DNA from 3 places in the Kitasatospora sp. NPDC096128 genome. Region 2 is predicted to be linked to each of the others. Evidence: riboswitches for the same ligand, from Rfam matches in the RefSeq annotation. Region 2 holds a riboswitch; each other region holds the start of a gene.
What was found. A riboswitch is a leader RNA that binds a small molecule or an ion and turns the genes downstream of it on or off. The one in region 2 is predicted to bind cobalamin.
Positions count from the first base shown of each region.

Region 1: linked by a shared signal. The riboswitch ahead of nicT (Nickel transporter NicT) and the one ahead of ABTY61_RS09965 (ribonucleoside-diphosphate reductase subunit alpha) in region 2 are both predicted to bind cobalamin.
Region 3: linked by a shared signal. The riboswitch ahead of ABTY61_RS22105 (cobalamin biosynthesis protein) and the one ahead of ABTY61_RS09965 (ribonucleoside-diphosphate reductase subunit alpha) in region 2 are both predicted to bind cobalamin.

Region 1 is NZ_JBEOSP010000037.1:78,084-82,147, reverse strand. Features, by position in the region: gene ABTY61_RS32195 (hypothetical protein) at 1-986, opposite strand, end outside; gene ABTY61_RS32190 (ArsR/SmtB family transcription factor) at 1,074-1,469, opposite strand; cobalamin riboswitch at 1,551-1,744, shown strand; gene nicT (Nickel transporter NicT) at 1,777-2,895, shown strand; gene ABTY61_RS32180 (hypothetical protein) at 2,905-3,045, opposite strand; gene ABTY61_RS32175 (type B 50S ribosomal protein L31) at 3,096-3,344, opposite strand; gene rpmG (50S ribosomal protein L33) at 3,370-3,534, opposite strand; gene rpmB (50S ribosomal protein L28) at 3,668-3,904, shown strand; gene rpsN (30S ribosomal protein S14) at 3,904-4,064, shown strand, end outside.
Region 2 is NZ_JBEOSP010000006.1:257,123-261,186, forward strand. Features, by position in the region: gene ABTY61_RS09955 (glycoside hydrolase family 26 protein) at 1-503, shown strand, start outside; gene ABTY61_RS09960 (glycosyltransferase family 39 protein) at 500-2,248, shown strand; cobalamin riboswitch at 2,312-2,452, shown strand; gene ABTY61_RS09965 (ribonucleoside-diphosphate reductase subunit alpha) at 2,647-4,064, shown strand, end outside.
Region 3 is NZ_JBEOSP010000019.1:89,851-93,914, reverse strand. Features, by position in the region: gene ABTY61_RS22115 (alpha/beta hydrolase family protein) at 1-406, opposite strand, end outside; gene ABTY61_RS22110 (helix-turn-helix domain-containing protein) at 833-1,525, opposite strand; cobalamin riboswitch at 1,721-1,848, shown strand; gene ABTY61_RS22105 (cobalamin biosynthesis protein) at 1,957-2,913, shown strand; gene ABTY61_RS22100 (cobyric acid synthase) at 3,013-4,064, shown strand, end outside.

The sequences.
Region 1 (4,064 bases), on a different contig from region 2:
TCGGGGTCGAGCAGGGGTGCGGTCTGGCCGAAGGCGTAGCCGGGGGAGCGCGGGTCGAGTTCGGCGGCGCCGGTGGCGACGATCATCGTGGGGTGTTTCAGGGCGGCGCCGTAGACGGAGACCGAGCCGTGGTCGCCGATCAGGACATCGGCGGCGACCAGCGCGGCCTGCCAGCCCTGGTGGGGCGGGACGAGGCGCAGGCCCATCCGCAGGGCGTCGTCGAGCAGGGCCACGGGGTTGTGCCGGCTCCAGATGTTCGGGTGCAGCACGACGGCCACCGTGTACTCGTCGGCGGGCAGTTGGCGGACCAGTCGCTGCGGCAGGTCATGGTGGCGGCCGAATAACGAGTGCTCGCTCCAGGTGGAGTCGACGACGACGAGCCGGCGGCCGTCGACGGCGCCGAGCGCGGCGCGGTAGCCGTCGCGGGAGCGTCGGCTGCGCAGCATCCGGTCGAAGCACGGGTCGCCGACGACCCGGGCGACGTCCAGCGCCTCGGGACAGGAGGCCCTGAGCCGGTCCAGCTGCTCGGGGTGGGAGAGGCCGAGGACGTCGACGAACACCCGTCCGCGGTGGGTGAGTTCGTTGCGCGAGAGGCCGGCGGAGCTGACCGCGTCGCCGGTGGACTCGGTGACCAGGCGGTTGTAGCCGGCGCCGTGCGGGAGGACGACCAGACGGGCGTCCAGCCGGTGCATGGAGGCGTGGACGGCACAGGAGACCGCCAGGTCGAAGCGGCGGAGGACGGCGTCCTCCCAGTCCAGCACGGTGTAGCCGGGCAGGCCGCGGAGGTAGTCGTCCAGGGCACGGTCGGCGAAGGCGGAGCCGGGGTTGACGGTGAAGTAGTGCTCGATGCCGTCGGGGTCGAGCAGGGCGAGGACGTCCAGGACCCGGGTCGCCGAGGTGAGGGTGCGGGCGACCGCCAGCACGCGGGCCTTGACCGGGCGGGTGTTCCAGCGGTCGGCGGGCCAGACGTGGGGGTGGGACGGCACATCGTGATCGTACTCATCCGGCTGCGCCCGTGGCGCGGTTTGCCGAGTGTCGGTCAGTCCGTCGTCGGGGCCGGTCCGCTGCCGTGGTCAGCCCGCCGCCGCGGTCGGCTCCTCGTGGGGCTCCTCGTGCTCGGCGGCGGCGCACTCGTCGAGGAGGGGGCGCAGGGCGTCGTCCACGAGCCGGTAGCGCACCACGCGTCCGTCCTTGTCCCCGGTGACCACGCCGGCCGTGCGGAGCAGCCGCAGTGCCTGGGAGACGGCGGGGTCGCGCATGCCGGTGGCGACCGCCAGGTCGCTGACGGCGAGCGGGCCGGCCCGGTGCAGGGCGAGCAGCAGGGCGAGCCGTCCGGGGTCGGCGAGCAGGGAGAACCGCTCGGCCCAGGAGCGGACGTGGACGGTGTCCCCGATGGCGGCGATGGCCTCGCAGACCCGGTGCCCGTCGATGGTGCGGTGGCCCGCGCGGTCGGCCGGTACGAGATGCATGCGGACATTCTGGCAGCTCACGACCTGTGATCCTGGACACCTGCACAGGTGCGCAACCTTGCGAGGGTGGTGCCCTGCCCCTACGGTGTTCCCCGCCGTGGTGCTCGGGAATACCGGTGACGGACCCTCAACGGGTCCTGTTCCGGAGCGGCCCTCGCCACTGTGATCGGGGGAGAGAAGTCCGGACCCACATGCCACTGGGCGCTTCGTGCGCTTGGGAAGGCGGGCCCGGAAGCCCCGTAAGCCAGGAGACCGGCCACGGCATCTCACGAAGTCATTCCACGAGGTGCTGGAGCGTGATCCGAAGATGACCCTGCCCGAAACCGCCGCGCCCGCCGAGGCCGGCGCCGCCCCCTCCGTACTGCCCACCTTCCGGTGGAAGCGCGAGGACACCGTCCGTACCGCCGGGCTGATGGGGGTGATCCTGGCCATGCACGTGGTGGCCTTCGGGACCCTCTTCTTCCTGGTGGCGCCCCACAACTACGCCGTCGGCACCCAGGTCTTCGGGGTGGGCCTGGGCATCACCGCCTACACCCTCGGCATGCGGCACGCCTTCGACGCCGACCACATCGCGGTGATCGACAACACCACCCGCAAGCTGATGGCGGACGGCAAGCGGCCGGTCTCGGTCGGCTTCTGGTTCGCCCTCGGCCACTCCTCGATGGTGGTCATCATGGCCGCCCTGGTGGCGGGCGGCGCCCAGCTGGCGAACACGCTGATGGATGACGACTCGGCCACCCACAAGTGGCTCGGGGTGGTCGGCACCACGGCCTCCGGCGCCTTCCTGTACCTGATCGGCGCGCTCAACCTGGCAGCGCTGCTCGGCATCCTCAAGGTGTTCCGCTCGATGCGGGCCGGGCGGTACGACGAGGCGGAGCTGGAGGAGCACCTCAACTCCCGGGGCTTCATGGCCCGGATCCTGAACCGGGCGACCCGCTCGATCACCCGGCCCGGGCAGATGTTCCCGGTCGGCATGGTGCTGGGCCTGGGCTTCGACACCGCGACCGAGGTCACCCTGATGGTGATGGCCGGTTCGGGCGCGGCGGCCGGGCTGCCCTGGTACGCGATCATCTGCCTGCCGCTGCTGTTCGCGGCCGGAATGAGCCTGTTCGACACCCTGGACGGGACGTTCATGAACTTCGCGTACCAGTGGGCCTTCTCCAACCCGGTGCGCAAGGTGTACTACAACCTGACCATCACTGGGTTGTCGATCGCGGTGGCCTTCATCATCGGCACCATCGAGCTGGTCGGCGTGCTGCACGAGAAGCTCGACCTGACCGACCCGGTGACCGGGTTCATCGCGGACATCTCGCTGGACAACGTGGGCTACGCGATCGCCGGGCTGTTCGTGGTGGTGTGGGCGATCGCCATCGCGTACTGGAAGCTGGCGGGCGTCGAGAAGCGCTGGACGCCCGCGAAGCAGTAGCGAACGGGCTCACGCCGCCGCGAGCAGCGGCGTGCCCGCCACGGCGAGCCCGGCGCCGGTGAGCAGCGGAGGTCGGGAGCGCAGCGCGGGCAGCAGGCCGGCGGTGTCGGTGTCGGTGCCGTCGCCGCGCTGAGGGCCTCCTGCGCACACGTGCCGAGAGCGGCGCCCCCTGGGGAAGGGGGCGCCGCTCTCGTGCGCGGTCAGTGCCGGTCGCCGTACCGGCGGCGGAACTGCTCGACCCGGCCGGCGGTGTCGAGCACCCGGGACTGGCCGGTGTAGAAGGGGTGGCTCGCCGAGGAGATCTCGACGTCGATCACCGGGTAGGTGTTGCCGTCCTCCCACTCGACCGTGCGGTCGCTGGTGGCGGTCGACCGGGTCAGGAAGGCGAGGTCGCCGACCTTGTCGCGGAAGACGACCGGGCGGTAGGCGGGGTGGATTCCGGGCTTCATGGCGGGGCTCCTCCTGGGCTGGGTGTCAGCGCTCTTCGCGGAAGTCGACGTGTCGGCCCGCGACCGGGTCGTACTTGCGCAGGACCATCCGGTCCGGGTCGTTCCGGCGGTTCTTGCGGGTCACGTACGTGTAGCCGGTGCCGGCGGTGGAGCGGAGTTTGATCACGGGGCGCAGTTCGCTGCGGGCCATCGGGCGTCCTCCTGGGGCCTCGGGGTGCGGGGTTCGCGGGGCTGGGTCGAAACCGTACATCGAAATGGATGTCATTTTCATCTGGTGTAACGTGACCTCCGTCCTGCCCATTCCCGGACGCCAGGGAGCACCCATGTCCGCCCACTGCCGGCTCACCGGCCGTCGGCCCGGCTTCGGCAACGCGATCTCGCACTCGCACCGCCGCACCCCGCGCCGCTTCGACCCCAACATCCAGCGCAAGCGCTACTGGCTGCCCAGCGAGGGCCGCTATGTCCGGCTCGTACTGAGCGCCAAGGGGATCAAGACCGTCGACACGATCGGCGTCGAGGCCGCCGTCGCCCGCATCCGCGCCCGAGGGGGGAAGGTCTGATGGCCAAGCAGAGCAAGATCGCCAAGAACGAGCAGCGCCGCGTCGTCGTCGCCCGCTACGCCGAGCGCCGGGCCGAACTCAAGCGGATCATCGCCCACCCCGGCACCGCCCCCGCCGAGCGCGCCGCCGCCCAGGCCGAACTCGCCCGACAGCCCCGCGA
Region 2 (4,064 bases):
CGTGGGGCCGCAAGTCGGCCAGCCCCCAGGACTTCGTCGCAGCCTGGCGCCACGTCCACGACATCTTCGACAGCGCCGGCGCGACCAACGTGATCTGGGTCTGGAGCCCCAACATCACCCTCCCCGCGCCCAACACCCGCCTCGCGCCGTACTACCCCGGCGACAGCTACGTCGACTGGGCCGGCATGACCGGCTACTTCACCCGCACCGACCCGGACGCCTTCGACGAGCTGTACGGGCCGACGATGGCCGAGATCCGCGCCTTCTGCAAGAAGCCCTTCTTCATCAGCGAGACCGCCGCCGAACAGGGCAAGCACCAACGCGCCGACACCGACCAGCTGTTCTCCGGGCTGGAGGCGCACGACGACATCGTCGGCTTCATCTGGTTCAACATGGTCAAGCGGGCGGACTGGCGGGTCGAATCCGTGCCGGACACCCTGGCCACCTTCAAGAAGCGCGTGTCCGACCCCCGCTACGGCTTCGACATCCGGAACCCACGATGAGCGCAGATCCCGAGTCCTTCCCGCCCCGCCCCGGCGCCGCCGAGGAGCCGTCCATGGACGTGTTCGCGCCCCGTCGGGCGCCCGGTGCCGGGCGCCGCCGGGCGGCCGGTGCCGGTGCTGCGACCGGTGCCACGCCTGCGGCCGGTGCCGGTGCCAGTGCCGCGACCGGTGCCGTGGCCGTCGCCGTGGCCAACCCCGACGGCATCGAACTGGCCCCGTACTCCATCCCCCAGGTCCCCGCGATCGGCTGGGACCCGGCCTCCAGCCCCCGGCGCCGCTGGATCGCCCGCGGCCTGCTCGGCGCCGTCCTGGCCGTCCAGGCCGCGCTCTCGCTGCGCCTGCTCGCCGCCGCGCACCCCGACGAGGCCGCCGCCATGGTCGCCGGCCGCCAGCAGCTCGCCCACCTCCTGCACGGCACCCCGGTCACCACCGACCTGATCGACCGCATCCCCGGCTCCCCGTGGCTCTACCCGCCGCTGGCCGGCGCCGCCGCGAACGCGGACGGCATCTGGGGCACCCGGCTGCTCAGCCTCGGCTTCGGCCTGCTCACCACGGTGCTGCTGTACTCGCTGACCCGGCGGCTCTTCAACGAACGGGTCGCGATCTGCGGCATAGCCGCCTACGCCGTACTGCAGTCCACCGTCGTGGGCGGCTTCTACGGCGCCCCCGAGGCCCTCGCCGTCCTGCTGGTCGCCCTCGCGGCCTGGCTCACCGTGTTCACCGCCCGGCGCTCCCCGGCCCTGGCCCTGACCGCCGCCCCGGCCCTCGCGCTGGCCTGCGCGGTCGCCTACTCGGCGGTCCTCGCCGTCCCCGCGCTGGTGGCCCTGGCCCTCGCCGTCGCCCGGCCGCACCGCCGACCCGGCCCGGCCGCCCTGCGCGCCCTGCTGCTGGCCGTCGGGACGGCGGTCCTGCTGCTGCCGTACGGCCTGCTGGGGAAGGTCGCGGGCTGGTCCCCGTCGTCCGGCGCCGCCCCCGGCTCGGCCGGCCCGATCCTGCTCGGCACCCTCCAGTGGGCCGGCCTGTTCACCGTCCTCGCGGTGGCCGGCACGGTCTCGTACGCGCGCCGCGAGCAGCTGACCGAGCACGACTCGCCCGAGGGCGACCGCGTCGCCCCCACCCGCGCCCAGCGGGCCCTGCTCGGGGCCGTGCTGACCGCCACCGCGCTGCTGGTCCCCGCCGTCCACCTGTGGACCGGCACCTCCGGCGCGCTGTTCCGCCACCTCGGCTACGGCATGCTGCTCGCCGCCCCGATCGCGGGCCTCGGCCTGACCCGGCTGGTCGGAGCCCACTTCCGCCACCCCCAGCTGGGCATCCTGGTCTGGGTCGCGCTGCTGGCCCTCGGCATGGAGCAGTCCGCCCTGCGCTACCAGAACGGGCCCGACTCCGGCCGCCTGCTGGCCGTCCTGCGGGCGCACACCGTCCCCGAGGGCCACTACCTCACCGAGGTCGACGGACTCGCCGAGTACTACCTGGGCGGCGTCAGCAGACCCGAGCAGTGGGTCTCGGCCCGGGCCGGCACGGACTACCGCGACGGCGCCGGAAAACAGCACCACGGAGTGGACGGCAGCACGGCCGCGATCCGGGACGGCTGGTTCACCGTGGTCGTCCTCGACAGCACCGCGCCGGAGGCCACCGACCGGGCGCTGAGCGCCGCGCTGAACACCGGCGGGCAGTACCGGCTGATCGCCCAGTTCACCTCCCCGACCGGCGATTCGAGCACGTACAAGGTGTACCTGAAGCACTGACGGGCCGTCGGAGCCACCGACGCGCGCGACACGACAGGCACAACATGTGGTGCCGCCACAGCCTGCCGCCACTACATGTATGCTCGCTTCTGCTGTCGATGCAGGGGAACCCGGTGGGAATCCGGGACTGCCCCGCAGCGGTGTGCGGGCGGCTCCAGCAGCCGTACCGCGAGTCCGAGTACCTGCCGAACAGCGTGCGCCACGGCCCTCCCGCAGAGGCCGCGCCAAGCACCAGCACCACCCCTCCGGGCCTCGCGGGCGGGCCGGGGAGACACCTCGCGCGACGCTTTTTTGCGTTCGCGCCGTGCTCCCCTGCCCAGATCGGCCCGGTGACCCCGATCACCGCCGCACGATCGCCGCCAGGAGAGAGCGCCTTGACCACCGCTGCCTCAGTCACCCTGCCCGCCCAGGGCTCCGGTACCGCCTTCACCGACCCGACGGTCTCCGACCCCGGCGGTGCTCTCCTGCGGCTGCTCACCGACCGCAGCACCGACCTCACCGAGGTCGACCCCGGCCATGTCGCCGCCGCCGCGCTGCGCGGCCGCCACGCCGGCTCGGACTTCGCCGAGCTGCGCGGGCTGGCCGTGGACGCCGCCGCGTCGATGATCGCCGAGGACCCCCAGTACTCGAAGCTGGCCGCCCGCCTGCTCGCCCTGGAGATCGTCGACGAGGCGAACAGCCAGGGCTCGACCTCCTTCTCCGCCTCGATCGCCGTCGGCCACGCCGAGGGCCTGATCGGCGACACCACCGCCGCCTTCGTCGCCAAGCACGCCGAGGCCCTCGACGCGCTCATCGACACCAAGGGCGACGACCGCTTCGAGTACTTCGGCCTGCGCACCGTCCAGTCCCGCTACCTGCTGCGCCACCCGATCACCCGCAAGGTCATCGAGACCCCGCAGCACTTCCTGCTCCGCGTCGCCTGCGGCCTGGCGGTCGGCGACTCCGAGCAGTCGGTGCGCGAGGTGTCCGAGCTGTACGGCCTGATGAGCCGCCTGGAGTACCTGACCTCCTCGCCGACGCTCTTCAACTCCGGCACCCGGCACCCGCAGATGTCCAGCTGCTACCTGCTGGACTCGCCGCTGGACAACCTGGACTCGATCTACAACCGCTACGCGCAGATCGCCCGCCTCTCCAAGCACGCCGGCGGCATCGGCCTGTCCTACTCGCGCATCCGCTCGCGCGGCAGCCTGATCCGCGGCACCAACGGCAAGTCCAACGGCATCGTCCCCTTCCTGCGCACCCTCGACTCCTCGGTCGCCGCCGTCAACCAGGGCGGCCGCCGCAAGGGCGCGGCCTGCGTCTACCTGGAGACCTGGCACGCCGACATCGAGGAGTTCCTGGAGCTCCGCGACAACACCGGTGAGGAGGCGCGCCGCACCCACAACCTCAACCTGGCCCACTGGATCCCGGACGAGTTCATGCGCCGCGTGAACGCCAACGCCGAGTGGTCGCTGTTCTCCCCCGCCGACGTCCCCGAGCTGGTCGACCTGTGGGGCGCCGACTTCGACGAGGCCTACCGCAAGGCCGAGCTGGCCGGCAAGGCCGTCCGCACCATCCCGGCGCAGACCCTCTACGCCCGCATGATGCGCACCCTCGCGCAGACCGGCAACGGCTGGATGACCTTCAAGGACGCCTCCAACCGCGCCGCCAACCAGACCGCGCTGCCCGGCCGCACGGTGCACTCCTCCAACCTGTGCACCGAGATCCTGGAGGTCACGGACGACTCCGAGACCGCCGTCTGCAACCTGGGCTCGGTCAACCTCGGTGCCCACGTGGCCGTCGGCGCCTCCGCCGACGACCTGCTCGGCGCGATGGA
Region 3 (4,064 bases), on a different contig from region 2:
GCGCGGAAGTCGGGTCGCCCAGGTACACCCGCGGGGTGAAGCGGACCTCCGTACCGGGTGTCAGGGTGCCCCGGTCCGCCCGGACCAGCCGGCGGGTGACGCCCTGCTCGTCGCTGTGCAGGACCTCCTCCACCACCGCATGCCCGTTGTCGTCCCACTCGACCGCCCAACGGCCGGGCCGCAGGCTGTCCGGACGGCGGCTGAACGTCACCCGGCCGGCCGCGAGGCTCTGCACCAGCACCGGCCCGGACTCCGGCCCGACACCCCCCGGCCCCATCCCCGGACGGACCATTCGCTCGGAGGCCCGACGGCCCACCACCAGGACGACGGCCCCGGCGGCGGCGGCCGCCACGACGGCTGCGGTTCCCCAACGCATTTCGATCCCCGCTCTGTTCATGCTGTTCATGGACCCGGATGGTGTTCGAGCACCAGTCCACAAGGGGGGTGGCGAGGGGGCCACTGGGCGGGGGCTGTCCGGGGGACCGCTGCGCGGGGGGCTTGGGTGTGGGGGGCTCTCGGGAGGGTGGGTGACGCCGGGGGCGGTTCCGGGGGTGGGCGCTCCGGGGGCTGGATGATTTTCCGACCGCCGACCCTCATCGAGGGGGCTGAGACCGTTGGCGGTCGGAAAATCACCCGTCACGCCCCTCTCCGCACCCACCCCCTCCACCGCCCCCTCCCGCAGCGCGTCCCTCTCGCCTGGGGCGAGGGAGGGGGAGGGGGGTGGTTGGGGTGGGTGGGTTGGTGCGGGTGGGTGGGGCGGGTGGGTGGGGTGGGGCGTTGTGGGCGCGCGGGGGTGGGGCCCGCGTGCCCTGTTGCCTTGGGTGGGGGCCGGTCAGATGGGGATGGCGGAGTGGTGGGTGCTGAGGAGCTGCCAGAAGCGGGGGGTGAGGGGTGGGGTGGGGGTGGTGGGTTGGGTGGTGGTGCCCCAGTGGGAGGGGATGTGGTGTTCCTGGTGGAGGAGGGGGAGGACGGCGGCGAGGTCGGGTTCGGGGACGGGTACCAGGTGGGCGATCGGGCGGAGGTGGGGTTGCCAGCGGCCGGTCACGCATTGGCGGAGGAGACGGTCCAGGGCCTCGCGGCGGCCGGTGGCCTCGACCAGTTCGGTGAGGCGTAGGCCCAGGACTTGGGCGAGGGCGTGGGTCTGGTCCGGGTCGCCGTCCCAGCGGCCGGTGAGTTCGGCCTGGCGGTAGGTGGGCAGGGGGATGCCGACCCGTTCGGCGACGGTCTCCGGGGGGAGCTCCCGGGCGAGGCGGTGGTCGCGCAGGCTGACGGGGTGGCCTGGCATCAGGGAGGCGGCCGGGCACCAGAGGGCGCGGGCCAGGGCGATGAACTCGGCTTCGCCGGGGCGCAGCACGCCGTCCTCCCAGGCCAGGACGTGACCGGGCAGCAGCCGGACGCCGTGTGCGGCCATGCCCTCGGCGACCTGTTCGGGGGTCAACCCGAGGCCGGCCCGGTGGGCGCGGGCGGCCTCCGGCGAGAACGGCACCGGGGTGGGGGCGACGACGGGTGGCTTTCTGCGGCGCATGGCCGAACCGTAGGCGCGGCCGGCGGCGCGGCCCCAGCCGTCGAACGCACGAAGCGGGGGTGCCGGGCCCTTCGTGGCGCTGGGCGATCGCACAGGGCGGGGGCGGGTTCGTCGTGTGACCAACCCCTCCGTGACCTCGGTTGACTCCCGGTTCGGACGCGTGATGGGATCCTGGGGCCAAACGGAGGCATGGAGAGGAAGCCGGTGCGAGTCCGGCGCGGTCCCGCCACTGTCACCGGGGAGCACGTTCGGACATGCCACGGCGGGCCGTCAGGAGCCGCTGGAAGGCCCGGGGGTGCGTCCGACCCGGAAGCCAGGAGACTCTCGCCACCGGTACGTCGATCCAGGGCGCGGACCCTGAGTGAGGACACCCACGCGATGCAGGCTGCCCCGCCCGGTTGGATTCCCAGCTTTTCGTTGTTGTGCGCCCGCTGACCCGGGCCGCCGCCTTCGCGGTGGGCGCCGTCGCGGGCTACGCCGCCGACGCCCGTTTCGCCGATCCGCGCCGCGGCCACCCCGTCGCCCTGTTCGGCAGTGCCGCGGGCCGGCTGGAGCGGCGGCTGTGGCGCGACGGCCGGGCGGCCGGCGCCGGGTACACCGCGCTGTGTGTGGGTGCGGTCGCCGCCGGCGCGCTGGCCCTGGACCGCACGGTCGGGCGCCGTCCGGTGGGCCGGGCCGCGCTGGCCGCAGCGGCGACCTGGACGGTGCTCGGCGGCACCTCGCTGACCAGGGAGGCGCGCACCATCGGCCGCTCGCTCGCCGCAGGTGACCTGGCGGCCGCCCGGGAGCGGCTGCCGCACCTGTGCGGGCGGGATCCGAGCGCGCTGGACGGGCAGCAGATCGCCCGGGCGGTGGTCGAGTCGGTGGCGGAGAACACGGCGGATGCCGTGGTGAACGCACTGGCCTGGGGTGCCCTGGCCGGCACGCCGGGGCTGCTGGCGTTCCGCGCGGTGAACACCCTGGACGCCATGGTGGGCCACCGCTCGCCCCGGTACACCCGGTTCGGCTGGGCCTCGGCCCGGCTGGACGACGTCGCGGGCTGGCCGGGCGCCCGGCTGACGGCCCTGCTGACGGTGGCCGCCGCGCCCGAGCCCGGGACCGCCTGGCGGGTCTGGCGCCGGGACGGCTCCGCGCACCCGAGCCCGAACGCGGGCCAGGCCGAGTCGGCCTTCGCCGGGGCGGTCGGCGTCCGGTTGGGTGGGACGTTGCAGTACGGGGAGCGGGTCGAGCACCGGCCCGTCCTGGGTGCGGAGTTGCGGCCGGTGACGGTGGACGACATCGAGCGGGCCTGCACGCTGTCCCGGCGGGTGGGCGCGCTGGCCTTGGGTACGACGGTCGCGGGGCACGTCCTGCTGCGGATGCTGATGGGGAAGAAGGGGAACGCGTGAGCGAGCGAAGCGAGGTGGGCGCGTGAGCGAGCGCAGCGAGCGAACCATGGGGAGGGGCGCGTTGGGCGAAGCGCCTGCCGAGCGAAGCGAGGTGGGCGCATGAGTACGGCCAACGCACTGCTGGTCGCGGGGACGACCTCGGACGCGGGCAAGAGCGTGGTGACGGCCGGGATCTGCCGTTGGCTGGCCCGCCAGGGCGTGCGGGTGGCGCCGTTCAAGGCGCAGAACATGTCGCTGAACTCCTTCGTCACGGCCGACGGCGCCGAGATCGGCCGCGCCCAGGCGATGCAGGCGCAGGCCGCCCGGGTGGAGCCGGAGGCGGCGATGAACCCGGTGCTGTTGAAGCCGGGCGCGGACGGCCGCAGCCAGGTGGTGCTGCTCGGCAGGCCGGTGGCCGAGGTGGGTGCGCTGGACTACCGGGAGCGCAAGCCCGTCCTGCTGGAGCGTTCCCTGGAGTGCCTGGCGGATCTGCGCGCCCGTTACGACGTGGTGGTGTGCGAGGGGGCCGGCTCGCCCGCCGAGATCAACCTGCGTGACCGGGACATCGCCAACATGGGCCTGGCCACGGCCGCCGCGCTGCCCGTGGTGGTGGTCGGGGACATCGACCGCGGCGGGGTGTTCGCCGCGATGTACGGGACGCTGGCGCTGCTGTCGGCGGAGGACCAGCGGCACGTGGCCGGCTGGTTCGTCAACAAGTTCCGCGGCGATGCCCGGCTGCTGGCGCCCGGGCTGGAGATGCTGCGCGAGCTGACCGGCCGGCCGGTGCTGGGCACGCTGCCGATGCTGCCGGGCCTGTGGCTGGACGCCGAGGACTCGCTGGACCTGTCCACCGTGGTGGACCGGGTGGACGGGCCCGGTCCGCTGGGGGCGGACGTGCTGCGGGTCGCCGTGGTGCGCTTCCCCCGGCTGTCGAACTTCACCGACCTGGACGCGCTGGCCCAGGAGCCGGGCGTGCTGGTGCGCTGGGCGACCCGGCCGGAGGAGCTGGCCGACGCCGACCTGGTGGTGCTGCCCGGCACCCGGGCGACCGTGGCGGACCTCGCCTGGCTGCGCGAGCGCGGCCTGGAGCCGGCGCTGAAGGCGCGGGCGGCGGCCGGGCTGCCGGTCCTCGGGGTGTGCGGCGGCTACCAGATGCTGGCGCGCTCGATCGA